DNA from 2 places in the Variovorax sp. 160MFSha2.1 genome. Region 1 is predicted to be linked to the other one. Evidence: predicted binding sites of a transcription regulator. Region 1 holds the regulator's gene; the other holds the start of a gene.
What was found. Region 1 encodes NrdR, which represses ribonucleotide reductase genes. Its sites were predicted from a motif close to CACNANATNTNGTG; they were not measured.
Positions count from the first base shown of each region.

Region 2: the regulator NrdR is predicted to act here: its motif matches at 2,548-2,561, upstream of ABL838_RS05070 (ribonucleoside-diphosphate reductase subunit alpha).

Region 1 covers NZ_CP157624.1:3,882,934-3,890,562, forward strand. Annotated here, with positions in the region: gene ABL838_RS17615 (DUF748 domain-containing protein) at 1-131, opposite strand, end outside; gene ABL838_RS17620 (lytic transglycosylase domain-containing protein) at 802-1,638, shown strand; ZMP/ZTP riboswitch at 1,680-1,803, shown strand; gene glyA (serine hydroxymethyltransferase) at 1,845-3,089, shown strand; gene nrdR (transcriptional regulator NrdR) at 3,132-3,575, shown strand; gene ABL838_RS17635 (type IV pilin protein) at 3,606-4,067, opposite strand; gene ABL838_RS17640 (pilus assembly protein) at 4,078-7,218, opposite strand; gene ABL838_RS17645 (pilus assembly PilX family protein) at 7,270-7,629, opposite strand, start outside.
Region 2 covers NZ_CP157624.1:1,168,117-1,175,745, forward strand. Annotated here, with positions in the region: gene ABL838_RS05070 (ribonucleoside-diphosphate reductase subunit alpha) at 1-2,465, opposite strand, end outside; gene ampD (1,6-anhydro-N-acetylmuramyl-L-alanine amidase AmpD) at 2,815-3,426, opposite strand; gene ABL838_RS05080 (sigma-54-dependent transcriptional regulator) at 3,413-4,987, opposite strand; gene ABL838_RS05085 (two-component system sensor histidine kinase NtrB) at 4,993-6,690, opposite strand; gene ABL838_RS05090 (PP0621 family protein) at 6,687-6,947, opposite strand; gene ABL838_RS05095 (cytochrome C assembly family protein) at 6,949-7,629, opposite strand, start outside.

The DNA.
Region 1 (7,629 bases):
ATCTTCTGGAGCTGGCTCTTCGCGATCGGCGGCACTGCCAGCCAGGCGATGACCCAGATGGCCAGCAACGAAAGCAACGCGACGATCCCACGCCGCACCCATTTGTTCTGTTTGATCGAAGCTACGTCCATCGCTGGAGTGTGCCGCAAACATGCGCCGACGCTAGGTACGCAGAAAGGACGCAGGCCTCGTCCCGGAAGAATTACCGAAGAAAGGTCTTCATCGGCTCTCCCAGATGAAGAAAGCCCGGTGAGTCGACGGAATGTCTAGTCACCGGGCTTGATGGCGGGCCCAAAACCCATGCCATCGATTCGCGCGACGGGAAGTCAATGGTTCCCGCCGTGCTGGCAGCAAGAGATTGCCACCGTGGCTCCTCGACCGCCGAACCCTCGGACTTGCACCTCGGGTTTCCCGGGCCTCGGAAGAACGCCTGAAAAGCCAGGCCCGTCCAGATTAGGCGTCGCTCCCTCCGATTGCAAACGTGTTTTACAAAGGGATTTCCCCTAAGCCGAAACGCCTCGGTGAGAGCCATTTTTTAAACAACTATTAGCATAAAAAAACAAATACTTATACTTGACCGGGTATTTAGCCACGCTAGAATCCGCGCTGCCCTGACTGCCCGACGCAGAGGGGCCACCTGAATCCGCTGCCGAATTCCCCCGGCTTGATCAGGCCGCCGCGCTCCCAACCAACCCCACACTCCTTGCGCGGAGCCTGATTCGTACCAATCCAAGCGCCGCTGCCTTCATCCCTCGCCTTCGATGGCGTTGCGAATCGGGTGCCGCACAGAAAGGAAGAGCGATGAACAAGGCGTTTGATGTCACGGCCCGCGGGCTACGGACTTTCCTGTCCGATGTGGCAGACGGCTTTTTTGAAATCACCCACAACGGGTTTGCACTGGTCGGTCTGGCCATCGTGTTCGCGGCCCTCGCCCTGGTGGCACGGCCCGACCTGCGCAAGACCGGCGAAGAGGAACTGATGGGCTGGCTGCAGTCGCGCAAGCCCGCGCCCGAAGCCACCGACCTCGAGCCGACCGCCATCGAGCGCACCACGGCCGCGAGCCCCGCCGACCTGCCCAAGCAGCAGGCGGCCGTGGCCTACTGGCTGAGCAAGAAGTACCGCGTGGCCGCCGAGCCGCTGAGCGTGCTGGTGGCCGAGGCCTACGGCATCGGCAAGCGCACGAAGATCGACCCGACCCTGATCCTCGCGATCATGGCCGTCGAATCCAGCTTCAATCCCTTCGCCCAAAGCCAGGTCGGTGCCCAGGGCCTGATGCAAGTCATGACCCGCGTGCACGGCGACAAGTATGAAAGCGCGGGCGGCACGCTCACCGCGTTCGACCCGGTCACCAACATGCGCGTCGGCGTGAAGGTGCTGCAGGAATGCATCGCCCGCGCCGGCTCCCTGGAAGGCGGCCTGCGCTACTACGTGGGCGCGGCCAACCTCGAGGACGACGGCGGCTACGCCGCCAAGGTGATGGCCGAGCACGAGCGCCTGCTGCAGGTCGCCAACGGCCGCGCGCCGTCGACGATCACGCCGACCGTGCGTCCGCAGCCGATCCCGGTGGCGGCGCCTCCCGCCAAGCGCGAGGAAGGCAGCGAGCCGGCGAAGGTGGCCCTGCTCTCCTCCGTTTCCTGAAGGAGTTTTCGCCGCGCGGGTACAGCCTCCTGAGCTACACTCGCCCGGTACGCGACTGGCGATAGGCGCAGCACTCTGCAAGGTGCCCCGCGCTGACGTGGAATACCACTGGGAAGCGTACCGCCTGGTCACACAGGCGTTCAGCCGTTCGCCTGGGCAGCCCTTGTTTGGTTGAAGAACAAGGACCTCGTCTTCAAAGGACTGCCATGTACCAACGCAATATCCTGGTCGAACAGACCGACCCCGAAATCTGGGCCGCGATTCAAGCCGAGAACGCACGCCAGGAACACCACATCGAGCTGATCGCCAGCGAGAACTACGCCTCCCCGGCCGTCATGGCCGCACAGGGCTCGCAGCTCACCAATAAATACGCCGAAGGCTACCCGGGCAAGCGCTACTACGGCGGTTGCGAGCACGTCGACGTGGCCGAGCAGCTGGCCATCGACCGCGTCAAGCAGATCTTCGGCGCCGACGCCGCCAATGTGCAGCCGCACTGCGGCGCCTCGGCCAACGAAGCCGTGATGCTCGCCTTCCTGAAGCCCGGCGACACCATCATGGGCATGAGCCTGGCCGAAGGCGGCCACCTGACCCACGGCATGCCCCTCAATATGAGCGGCAAGTGGTTCAACGTCGTGAGCTACGGCCTGAACGACAAGGAAGAGATCGACTACGACGCGATGGAGCGCAAGGCGCATGAGCACATGCCCAAGCTGATCATCGCGGGCGCCTCGGCCTACTCGCTGCGCATCGATTTCGAGCGCTTCGCCAAGGTGGCCAAGGACGTCGGCGCGATCTTCATGGTCGACATCGCCCACTACGCCGGCCTCGTGGCTGCGGGCGTGTACCCCAACCCGGTGCCGCACGCCGACATCGTCACCTCCACCACCCACAAGAGCCTGCGCGGCCCGCGCGGCGGCATCATCCTGATGAAGTCGCAGCACGAGAAGGCCATCAACAGCGCGATCTTCCCGGGCCTCCAAGGCGGCCCGCTGATGCACGTGATCGCCGCCAAGGCCGTCGCGTTCAAGGAAGCCATGTCGCCCGAGTTCAAGGCCTACCAGCAGCAGGTGGTCAAGAACGCCCAGATCGTGGCCGAGACCCTCACCCAGCGCGGCCTGCGCATCGTGAGCGGACGCACCGAAAGCCACGTGATGCTGGTCGACCTGCGCGCCAAGGGCATCACCGGCAAGGAAGCCGAAGCCGTGCTGGGCAGCGCCCACATGACGATCAACAAGAACGCGATCCCCAACGACCCCGAAAAGCCGATGGTCACCAGCGGCGTGCGCATCGGCACCCCCGCCATGACCACCCGCGGCTTCAAGGACGAAGAGGCCCGCATCACCGCCAACCTGGTTGCCGACGTGCTCGAGAACCCGCGCGACGCGGCGAACATCGAAGCCGTGCGCGCCAAGGTTCACGCCCTGACCAGCCGGTTCCCGGTCTACCGCTGATCTGTTGTCGGCCCGTAGAAAGAAGAAAGAAGTCCTGGCCGCATGAAATGCCCGTTTTGCGGCCATCTTGAAACGCAGGTCGTCGAGACCCGGGTTTCGGAAGACGCCGACTTCGTCCGCAGGCGCCGCCAGTGCAGCGCCTGCGACAAGCGCTTCACCACCTACGAGCGGCCCGACGTCAACTTTCCCGTGGTCGTGAAGAAGGACGGCAGTCGCGCCGACTTCGACTCGACCAAGGTGCGCGCCTCCATGATGCTGGCGCTGCGCAAGCGCCCCGTGAGCATCGAGCAGATCGACAACGCGCTGCTGCGCATCGAGCAGAAGCTGCTGGCCAGCGGCCTGCGAGAGATCGACTCGACCAAGGTCGGCGAGCTCGTCATGCGCGAACTCAAGAAGCTCGACAAGGTCGCCTACGTTCGCTTCGCCTCGGTGTACCGCAGCTTCGAGGACGTGGACGAGTTCCGGCAGCTGCTGCGCGACATCTGATCGGCGCTGCCGCCCTTGCCCGGCCGGCCCTCAGCGGGTCCAACAGAGCTGAACCAGCGAATCCGCGACGCTCGTGCGTCCTCCGGCCAGCTTGGCTCCTTGATGGTTCACCGTGAGCGTGCCGCACTCGTCTGCGGCTGAAGCGCCCTGAGGTACGGCCTTCAGGGTGTAGCTGCTCTCGCTCCTGTCGACATAGCCGATGTCGTAGCTGGCCGAGCCGGACGACGGCGACTGCTTCAGCCCGGCCGGCAACGCAACGCTGGTGGGCGGATATCTGCCGTTGGCCGTCAGGTAGCGCTCGTTCCATTGCGCCGCCTGCAACAGTTGCTGCTTCGCATCGGCACGCTTGGCCCGCAGCACATAACGCGTATAGCTGGGATATGCGATGGCGGCGAGGATACCGATCACCGCCGTCACGATCATGAGTTCGATCAGCGTGAAGCCGCGCGAACGAGTTTGCCGGCTGGCTTGTGCTCCGGGATGGTTGTCCATGGCTTTCGTTTCAGTTGCTCGAGATCAGGCTGCGCCAGCCGAAGCGGCGCACGTTGTCCGGCCGGGTGACTGACTTGCAGTCGCCCGCGGCATTGCAGATCACCTCCGTGCCCTTCTGCCGGTTCTGCGGCTGCAGGACGAGGTCGCTTCGGCCGGAGCGGTTTCGGAACCCCGCGTAGGCGCCCACCGCGCCGGCCGTGGTGTACGAAATGCCCGCCGGCGCGGAGCCGCTGAAGAAGTCGATCAGCAGCGACCACCCGTCGTCGCCCGTTCCCGCCGTGCAGTCGACAGAGTTGCTGCTCGATCCGGGGATGGTTGTCGAGAACAGGCCGATGCCGCTGCCCAATGCTTGGCCGGGATAGACGACGCGCTCGCCCGCCGTCGGCAGCTTCAGATACCAGCCGCGCCGGGCCTGCGAACCGCCGAAGCTCACGCCGTTGCGGGAGACGGTGCGCAATTCGGTATCGCCTTCGTGGACGGGGGTATCCCCGATGGTCTGCGCCACCAGGTCGGTGGAGGCCGCGGTGCCGGAGCTCCCGTTGGCCGGGTCACGGATGCCGTAAAGGTATTGGTCCGCAGTGGAGCTTTCGTCGCCCGAGGCGAACAGCCGTCCGGTGCCGAACACCACCATGTAGCCTCCTCGAGGATGCCCGACCACGAGGGGCGCTGCCGTGATCGGCTGGCCCGCGCCTGCCGCGAACAACGGCTTGTCGTCGAGGCCGGAGGCAGACTCCGAACCGGCCGCGCGGCGCTTGTCGAAGGGCCCGATGGTGGCCGTCCACCGGCGGCTGTCGGTGCTGCTGAGGTCGAACTTCCAGAGATTGCCGAGCAGGTCGCCGGCGTAGACGAGATCGACCTTGCCGTCGCCATCATGGTCCACCGGACGTGGCGCGGACAGCCCGTTGCCCGTGTCTTTCCCCTGCGTGGCCGGGGCGGGAATCTTGAGGATCTCCTTGTCGCCATCGAGATACTGGATCCACAGCACGGCTTTCTCGCTCTTGCTGTTGTAGCCGTTGCCCAGGATCAGGGCCTTCCGGTCGTTGCTCAACTGCGCGACCTGAAGCGCCCGCCCCGAGAAGGAATCGAGCGCGGGCTGCTGGAACTGATGGCCCAGGTCGTCATCCGCAAGCGCGGTCGTGTCGATCAGCGCGATGCTGGCGGCCTTGCGCTCGTCGACGTTCTCGGGCCTGGTGACGTCGAGCACGAAGTAGCCCTTGCCACCCGCGCCCAGCGTGCCGACCAGCAAGGACTTCCAGTTCGCCGCCTTCTGCTCGTCGGTCGTCCTGGCCGGGGATTTCTGCCCCATGTAGATGTCGGCGACGAAGGGACTGCCGTCGACGTAGTACCGATGGGTGTAGCCGGCTTCGCTGAGCCGATTGAGATTCGGCGCCGCCGCCGTGCCGTAGAGGCCTTCGGGCACGTAGGCGAACGCCTCCTTGCCGGTGCTCGCGTTGAACGCATGCAGCATGCCGTCGTTGGCGCCGACATAGAGCATCGGCGCGCGGGAGATGGCAGCGAACGCCGCATAGGCCTCGCCGGTGAAGCCGCTCTTGGGCTGTCCCTCGTACCAGACGCTGGAGCCCACGATGTCGCCGAGCACATGGCCGCGCTTGCGGAACTGGCGGCCGGCGCCCTCGTTGCTGCGATCGCCGCGCAGGAAGTCGAGCACGGCCCGGCCGAGGGCGGTGCTCTCGGTGTCGGTGTCGGTGCTGGCCTTGAGCGCGGCCCTCTGCGCGTCGCTCAAGTCGGCCCACCTGAACGGCACGCCCGCGCCGGTGGTCGCTGCGCGGCCCGCAGACGCAGCCGTGGTGCCGGAGAAGCTGAGCACAACGCGGTCCCGGTCGTGTGCGCCAGTGCTTGCCATGCGGGTATCGAGCAGGTCGCGCGCCGACCAGTCGGCTTTGGCAGCGAGCTTGCCGTCGGTGCCGAACTTCGTGGCGCTGAGTCTGCCGGACCAGTCGGCCGTGTCGTAGCCGGCCTGATAGACGGAAGTGCCTGTCGAGACCCTGGAAGCGCTTGCCGAGATGGATGTCAGCGGTGTGCTGGAGTTGACCAGAACCTGTCCGAGGATCGATCTGAATGCGCTGCTCAGGGCTTTGGCATTGGAAGCCGGCGTGAACGTGCCGCGGCTGTTCAGGGCGGCATGCCAGAGGTCCATTCGAGCATTGCCGTTGAACGGATCAAGCCATTGGATCGAGCCATCGACCACGCCGGCATAGTCTTCGCTGTAGGTAGGCTGCGAGGCCGTCGTCGAGATTTTCGGTCGAGACCACCAGGTGCCCGCGGCACCGAACCCGATGAAGTGGGTCGTCAGGTGCTGCCAGGTGGCCGGATCGTTCTTGGGGTTCCAGTACTCGGAGACCTTGGCGCGCCCCACTGTCACGTCGCCAGGCTCGGCAATGATCTTCTTCAGGTTGTTCGGCACGCCGGGTTGCAGGTCACGGGCCCAGTACTCGAAGGCCAAGTCGGCGAGCGTCGGGCGCTTCATCCTCCCGAAGTTGTCGGCATAGGGTGGGCGCGGCGCATAGAGGGTGCCGTCGGGGAGCGAGCGGTGCGTGCCATCTTCGTTGGCGACGATGGGCATGAAGCTCTCCAACCCCGAGGGCGGCCAGTAGTCGCCATCGGTCATGAAGATGTGGAACGACCTGCGGCAACCCGATTGCGAGGCTCCGGCCACACCCGGATCATCCGAGAAGGGGCTGTGCTGGCCAGTGGTCTGCATGTACTCGCCCGCACGGGCCATCATTTCGTGAAGAGGCGTGCCTCCCGTCGCCTGGATGGCGTTGACCCAGGCCATGAAATTGGCGCGGTGCGTCCGGTCCAGCGAACGCATCAGGTTTGCGTTGACGCGTCCGCCGATCCTGCAAGGAAGCGCGGCGCTTCTGAATGCAGCGCAGTTGCGATCGCTGCGATCGTCGTTCAGCGCCTGCCAGGCGAGGCGGATGCGGTGATCGGGAATATTGGCCTCCGAGAAGTTCTCCCTGAGAGCAGCCTGCAGGGCAGCCATGCCGCTGCCGTACATGCTTCCGGAGTTGTCGACGGAAACGATCACGTTCGGCGCCGGCTCCGCGACCGCGGAATTTCGCGGCACCTGCGCCAGCGGATACTGCGCGGCGTGCACGACGGTCTGTGCCAACACCAGGCTGGACACGACGGCGCGTCCTGGCAGCTTCCTGATCCTCATCTCTTTCTCTCCCAATATTCAGTTCACCCCGGAGACCGGGTCCGGATCGAAGGACACCTGCAGCTCGACCTTCGTCGCATCCCCTTTGCCGTTGCCGCTGCGCGCTCCCGTGGCAGTCGCCGTGATGCGATACAGCGGGTATTTGCTGTTCCGTCGGTCGATCACCTCGATCCAGTACCTGGCGCCGTCCAGCGCCGGGCTGCCGGCCTTGGGCGCTCCGGTGAACTCGCCGTACCTGGCGGACTTGGCCTTGTAGGCATCGCCGCGCCAGAAGCGGTAGGCCTCGCTGCCGTCGGCGGCGGCGACCGAATCGGGTTCGGAGAAATAGCAGATGCCCCGCTCGCAGCTGTTGGGGCCGGCGTTCATGTAGGCGGTGAC
Region 2 (7,629 bases), 2.7 Mb from region 1:
ACCATCACGTCGTCCCACAGGCCCAGGCGCTTGAGGTCGCGCACCAGGTAGTGGTTGATCACGGTGAATTCGCCCGACAGGTTCGACTTGACCGAGAGGTTGCCGAAGCAGGGCTCGATCGAGGCGTCCACGCCGATGATGTTCGAGATGGTCGCGGTCGGAGCAATCGCCACGCAGTTCGAGTTGCGCATGCCGTCGGCCTTGATCTTCGAGCGCAGCGCGTCCCAGTCGAGGGTGGCCGAGCGGTCGACCTCGACGTAGCCGCCGCGCTGCTTCTCGAGCAGGTCGAGCGAGTCGATCGGCAGCACGCCCTTGTCCCACAGCGAACCCTTGTAGCTCGAGTACTTGCCGCGTTCCTTGGCCAGCTCGGTCGAGGCCCAGTAGGCGTGGTAGCAGATGGCTTCCATCGACTCGTCGGCGAACTGCACGGCTTCCTGCGAGGCGTAGGGAATGCGCAGTTCGTACAGCGCGTCCTGGAAGCCCATCAGGCCCAGGCCGACCGGACGGTGGCGCAGGTTCGAGTCGCGCGCCTTCTTCACGGCGTAGTAGTTGATGTCGATCACGTTGTCGAGCATGCGCATCGCGGTCGACACGGTCTTCTTCAGCTTCTCCTGGTCGACCTTGCCGTCCTTCAGGTGCTGCAGCAGGTTCACCGAACCCAGGTTGCACACGGCGGTTTCGGTGTCGCTGGTGTTCAGCGTGATCTCGGTGCACAGGTTCGACGAGTGCACGACGCCGGCGTGCTGCTGCGGCGAGCGCACGTTGCAGGCATCCTTGAACGTGATCCAGGGGTGGCCAGTCTCGAACAGCATCGTGAGCATCTTGCGCCACAGGTCGGTCGCCTGGATGGTGCGGCTCGGCTTGATCTCGCCGCGGGCAGCCTTCTCTTCGTAGGCGACGTAGGCCTTCTCGAACTCGGCGCCGAACAGGTCGTGCAGGTCGGGCACGTTGGAGGGCGAGAACAGCGTCCAGGTGCCCTTTTCCATCACGCGGCGCATGAACAGGTCGGGGATCCAGTTGGCGGTGTTCATGTCGTGCGTGCGGCGGCGGTCGTCGCCGGTGTTCTTGCGCAGCTCCAGGAACTCCTCGATGTCGAGGTGCCAGGTTTCGAGGTAGGTGCAGACGGCGCCCTTGCGCTTGCCGCCCTGGTTCACGGCCACGGCCGTGTCGTTCACCACCTTCAGGAAGGGCACCACGCCCTGCGATTCGCCGTTCGTGCCCTTGATGTGGCTGCCGAGCGCGCGAACGCGGGTCCAGTCGTTGCCCAGGCCGCCGGCGAACTTCGACAGCAGCGCGTTTTCCTTGATCGACTCATAGATGCCGTCCAGGTCGTCGGGCACGGTGGTCAGGTAGCAGCTCGACAGCTGCGAGCGCAGCGTGCCGGCGTTGAACAGCGTGGGCGTGCTCGACATGAAGTCGAACGACGACAGCACCTCGTAGAACTCGATGGCGCGCGCTTCGCGGTCGATCTCGTTGAGCGACAGGCCCATGGCCACGCGCATGAAGAAGGCCTGCGGCAGCTCGATGCGGGTCTTGCGCACGTGCAGGAAGTAGCGGTCGTACAGGGTCTGCAGGCCGAGGTAGTCGAACTGGTTGTCGCGCTCGGGCTTCAGGGCCGCGCCCAGGCGGGGCAGGTCGTACTGCAGCAGCTTCTCGTCGAGCAGGTCGTTGTCCACGCCCTTCTTGATGAACTGCGGGAAGTAGTCGGCGTAGGCGGATGCGCGTTCGGCGGGCAGCACTTCGCGGCCGATGATCTCCTTGAAGATCGTGTGCAGCAGCAGGCGTGCGGTGGCGAAGGTGTAGTCGGGGTCTTTTTCGATCAGCGTACGGGCCGCCAGGATCGAGGCCTTGTAGACCTCGTCGAGCGGCACGCCGTCGTACAGGTTGCGCATCGTCTCGGCGACGATGGGAGCGGCCGTGATGCTGTCGCCCAGGCCTTCGCAGGCCGACTCGATCAGGCTCTTGAGCTCGTTCAGGTCGAGCGCGACCAGCTCGCCCTTGTCCAGCACGTGCAGCGCGGGAGCGGCCGGCACTTCCTGCTCGCCCTGCTTCGAGCGCTCCTGCGTGCGGCGTTCGCGGTACAGCACGTAGGCGCGGGCGATCTCATGGTGGCCGCCGCGCATCAGGCCGAGCTCGACCTGGTCCTGCACGTCCTCGATGTGGAAGGTGCCGCCGCCCGGACGCGAACGCACCAGCGCGCGGATCACGCCCTGCGTGAGCGTGTCGACCGTCTCGCGCACGCTGGCCGATGCCGCGCCCTGCGTGCCGTGCACGGCCAGGAAGGCCTTCATCATCGCGATGGCGATCTTGTTCGGCTCGAAGGGAACGACGGCGCCGTTGCGGCGGATGATCTGGTAGTGGGCCAGGTTCTGGCCGGCGGGGGAGCCAGCAGTGTCTCGCTGCTGCTGCGACGGCGTGGAGGGGATGGCACGCGGGGTCGATTGGGGGTTCAGGGCTGTTTGCATTCGCTTCCTCTCAGTTGGCAATTCTTGTTGGATGGCGGCACCTGGCCCGGCGCCGCACCGGTGTACGGTACCGGACGGGGGACACTATATCTAGGGTGCACGGGGCGTACAACCCACTAGATGTAGCGTTTTCCAATGGATACAAGGATTGCCGGTATTACTTCCGCAATAGAACACCTGCAAAGATGCCCCATGAATACTGGCCTATGGTCCTGCAACCCGCATGGGCCGTGGCTTGCAGGCCGATTTGGGCCTGGAGGGCGCATGGTTGCTGCATCGCGCGTTTGAAAGATTCTCTTTGCTGCGGCGCATGAGCGTCGCATCGCAAGCCGCCGCGCGATTGAAAAAATTAGCGCCGGATCACCTGCTCGGGAAACATCTGTGGATTCCAGCCGAGCTGTTCGCGCAGCAGGCGCCAGTCGAAGCCGGCGCCCGGGTCCTGCTTGCGCCCCGGCGCGACGTGCTCGTGGCCGGCGATGTGCCCGACCGGAAAATGCTGCGCGATGGCGGCGCACAGGCTCGCGAGCGTCTCGTATTGAGGCTCCTCGAAGGGCTGGCCTTCCAGGCCCTCCAGCTCGATGCCGATGGAGTAGTCGTTGCAGTTTTCGCGGCCGCGCCAGGACGACACGCCCGCATGCCAGGCGCGGTCGTCGCAGCTCACGAACTGCCAGAGTTCGCCGTTGCGCCGCACGTAGAAATGCGACGAAACCTCCAGCCCGCGTAGGGCCTGGAAGTAGGGGTGCGCGTCCCAGTCGAGCCGGTTGGTGAAAAGCCGCTGCACCTCGTCGCCGCCGTACTCGCCGGGCGGCAGGCTGATCGAGTGCAGCACGATGAGGTCGATCTGCGCGCCCTGCGGCCGGGGCCCGAAGTTGGGAGAGGGCAGGGCTTTCGCGAAGCGGTACCAGCCGGCCCGCCAGAGTGCGTCGCCAGACGCCGGGGGGGCTTCTTCAGTCGTCGGCATGGCTGCTGTTCGCACCATCGTCGCCGTTGGGCGTGGTGATGCCCAGTCGCGCGATGCGGTAGCGGATCTGGCGCAGGCTCATGCCCAGCCGGGCGGCGGCGGCAGTGCGGTTGAAGCCGCTCTCGTGCAGCGCGCGCACGAGGATCTCGCGCTCCTGCTGGTCGAGGTAGGCCTGCAGGTCGGAGGGCAGCGGCGGCGGCGCGGCCCTGGGCGGTGCCACCACGGGCGCACTCGGCGCCGGTGCTGGCACGGCAAGCGCATCGGCACCGACGGGCGACAGCGGGGCTGGCGCGGAGGACGCGGCAGCTTCGGCCGCGGCCGTGAAGCCGCCCATCAGATCCAGATGCAGCTCGTCGCCGTCGTTCAGCGCCACCGCGCGGTGCAGCAGGTTCTCGAGCTCGCGCACGTTGCCGTTCAGCGGATGCTGCGCGAGGCGGCGCAGCAGTTCGTCAGACAGGTGCGGCACCGGCAGCCCGCCGTCTTGTGCGATGCGCGAAAGCAGCGCCTTGCACAGCGCGGGCAGGTCCTCGCGGCGGTCGCGCAATGCGGGCACCGCGATCTCGATCACGTTGAGGCGGTAGAAGAGGTCTTGCCGGAAGCGGCCTGCCTGCACTTCGGAGTGCAGGTCCTTGTGGGTGGCGCTGACGATGCGCACGTCGACGGCTTCTTCCTGCGTCGAGCCGATCGAGCGCACGCTGCGCTCCTGGATCGCGCGCAACAGCTTCGACTGCATCGCCAGCGGCAGGTCGCCGATTTCGTCGAGGAACAGCGTGCCGCCGCGCGCGGCCTGGAAGTAGCCGTCGCGATCCTGCGAGGATCCGGTGTACGAGCCCTTCTTCGCCCCGAAGAACTCGGCCTCGAGCAGGTTCTCGGGAATCGCGCCGCAGTTCACCGCGACGAAGGGCCCTTCGCTGCGCTGGCTGCAGGCATGCACCGCGCGCGCGACCAGTTCCTTGCCGGTGCCCGATTCGCCGCGCACCAGCACCGGCGCCATGCCCCGCGCCACCTTGGCGATGCGTGACTTGACCAGCCGCATCGGCTCCGATTCGCCCACCAGCCGGTCGAGCGCGGCGATGCCGGTGCCGGACGTAGGCGCCGCCTCTGCTTCGGCCCTGTTGCTTCCAGCGGGCGTCGCCTGCACAGGCTTGGCCAGCGGCTGCGGCGTCGTCCGCGCCTGCACGGCGGAAGCCACCACCGCGCGGAACTGCTTGAGGTCGACCGGCTTCGTGAGGTAGTCGAAGGCGCCGGCCTTCAGCGCCTCCACCGCGTTCTCGGCGGAGCCGTAGGCGGTCATCACCACGCAGCGCTCGCTGCGCTGATTCTTCTGGATGCGGTGGATGATTTCCATGCCCTGCCCGTCGGGCAGCCGCATGTCGGTGATCACCGCGTCGAAGCGCGCGGCCTCCAGGTGCTGCCAGGCTTCCGACACGCTGCCCGCCGCCTCGACGCGATAGCCCTCGCGCAGCAGCGTCAGCTCGTACAGCGTGCGCAGATCGGGCTCGTCGTCGATGACCAGGATCTGCGCCGGCCGCTGGGTGGAAGAAGAGGGGGAGTTGCTCACGGGCGCTATTGTGTCAGCCGGTTTTCGCTGGGGGCGAAGCTGACGAAGAATTCGTTGCCCTCGGGCCCGCCCGGCACCAGCGCGCGGCGCTCGTAGCCGATGGTGGCGCCGTGCCGCCGGCACAGCTCGCGGCACAGGAAAAGGCCCAGGCCGCTGGAGCGGCTCTCCGAGGAGAAGAACGGCTCGAACAGGTGCCGCTGCACCGCCGGTTCGAGCGGTGCGCCGTCGCTCCACACCATCAGGCTCGGGCGGCTGGTGCCGCTGCGCTGCAGCGCGGTCAGCACCTGGATCGAGCCCTCGCGCGTGCCGGCGTAGCGCGAGGCGTTGTCCAGCAGGTTCACGATCAGCCGGCGCAGGTGCTCGGCATCGAAGCGCACCTCGCTGGCGGGCGCGTCGAACGACATGAGCACGCCCTTGCGCTGCGTCTGGCGCACCCATTCCTCGGCCAGCACCTGCACCGCAGGGTCGAGCACCAGCTGCTCGCCGAGCGAGAGCACGCGCTGCTGGCGCGCGCGGGAAACGTCGAGCACGTCGTCCACGATGCGCGCCAGGCGCTGCGCGTTGTGCTGCACCATGCTCGTCAGCTTGCGGTGCGCGGGGTCGGTCAGGTCTTCGTTGAGCAGCGCGCTGGCCTGCGTGATGGCGGCCAGCGGGTTGCGGATCTCGTGCGCCACGGCGGCCGACATGCGGCCCATGGCCGCCAGCTTCTCGGTGCGGATGCGGGCCTCGAGCTCGCGCAGGTCCTGCAGGAACATCACGCACAGGCTGTCCGCGCGCTTCTCGCTGGCGGGCGTGAGGCGAGTGCGCACGCGCACCTCGCGCGCCGCGCCGCGCGCCTGCGCCACCGGAATTTCCTCCGTCTGCGGCGCCCGGCGCGCGAAGGTCTGGCGGGCCAGCGCGGCCAGTGCGTGCCAGGCCGGCTGCGCATGCAGCGGGAAGGGCAGCGTCAGCCTGGCCAGGCCCTGGCCGAGGATGGCGTCGGCCGCTGGGTTGGCCGCATGCACCAGGCCCTCGGCGTCGATCACCAGCACGCCTTCGCTCAGCGTCTCGATCACCAGGTCGTTGACCTGCGCCTGCATCTGCGCGCTGCTGCGGTTGCGCTGCGCCACCGCTTCCTCGCGCGCCAGCCGGCGGGCCATCTCGTGCGCGAGCAGCGCCACCACGAAGAATCCGGTGCCGGTGAGCGCCGCCTGCACGAAGCGCGGCGACGAATCGGCTGAATGCTGCAGCCAGTGCCAGCCCGCGTCGGCCAGCAGCAGCAGCGTGACGGTGGCAGTGGTGCCCAGGCTCACGATCATGGTGCCCAGCACCGCGCTCATGAGCACCGGCAGCGCGAACAGCGGCGTGTAGTTGACGTTGCCGCCCTGCAGCACCTGCAAGGCGGCGAAGGCCGCCAGGTCGATGCCGATGGTCATCAGCCACGACGCGGCGAAGCCCCGGATCGGCGGCTGGAAGCGCGAGTAGCGCATGCCCAGCCACGTCGCGGCCAGGTACAGCGCCGAGACGGCGATGGCCGCCGTCTGCATGGTCTGGCCGATCGCGAACGCCACGCCCTGCAGCAGCACCAGCACCAGCGCGACGAAGCAGCGCGCGCCCATGAAGCCGCGCCAGAGGCGGCCCAGCGCCGAGCTCTCGGCCGGGCCCTGGTCGAGCACGTCCCAGTCGGTGACCGGCTCGCCGCGCGACCACAGGGGCGTGCTCATTGCTGCGTGGCGGCTTCGCGGTGCGCGGTGCTGCAGTAGACCGCGCCGCCGGGGCCGGCGATGGCATCGGTCGCCGGCAGGTGCAGGCCGCAATGGGCGCAGCGCACCATGGCCTGCGGCTGGCTGGCGGCCGTGCGCTGCTGTTGCCGTGCCTTGGCCGCGCGCTCGCGCATGGCGTCGTGCATTTCTTCGCGCCGGTTCTTGCGCCAGAGCCAGATCGCGACCCAGAGCACCGCGAGGACGAGGAGGTATTTCATTTCAGACGGGGGGGCGCGCGAGAACCACTTCGAGCACGAAGCGCGAGCCGACGTAGGCCAGCAGCAGCAGCGCCGAGCCGGCATAGAGCACGCGGCGCGCGGTCCGTCCGCGCCAGCCGAAGCGGGCGCGGCCGATCAGCAGGATCGCGAAGCTGATCCAGGCGAGCACCGAGAAGATGGTCTTGTGGTCCCATTTCCAGGCACGGCCGGCGGCGCCGTACAGCTGCTCGCTGAACAGCAGGCCCGCCAGCAGCGTGGCCGACAGCAGCACGAAGCCGGCGGTGACGAAGCGGAAGGTGAGCCGCTCGAGCGTGAGCAGCGGCACGCCGCCTTGCGGTTCCACGGCCGCGGCCAGGCGGATCTGCTTCTCTGCGCGGGTGATGAGCCAGGCGTGCACCACCGCGGCGCCGAAAAGGCCGTACGAGGCGATGCCCAGCGCCAGATGCAGCGGCAGCCACGGCGAGGCCGTCACGTGCAGCGGCGTGCCGGGAAACAGGATGGCCAGCAGCACCGCGGCCGCGCCCAGCCAGGCGAGCGCGCGACGCACCTTCAGTTGCGGATACATGCGGCTTTCGACCGCGTAGACAGTGAGCACCAGCCAGGCCGTGACCGACAGCGCGGGCGCGAAACCGAAGCGCGGTTCGCTGCCGACGAGACCATGGGCGAGAGCGGCGGCGTGCAG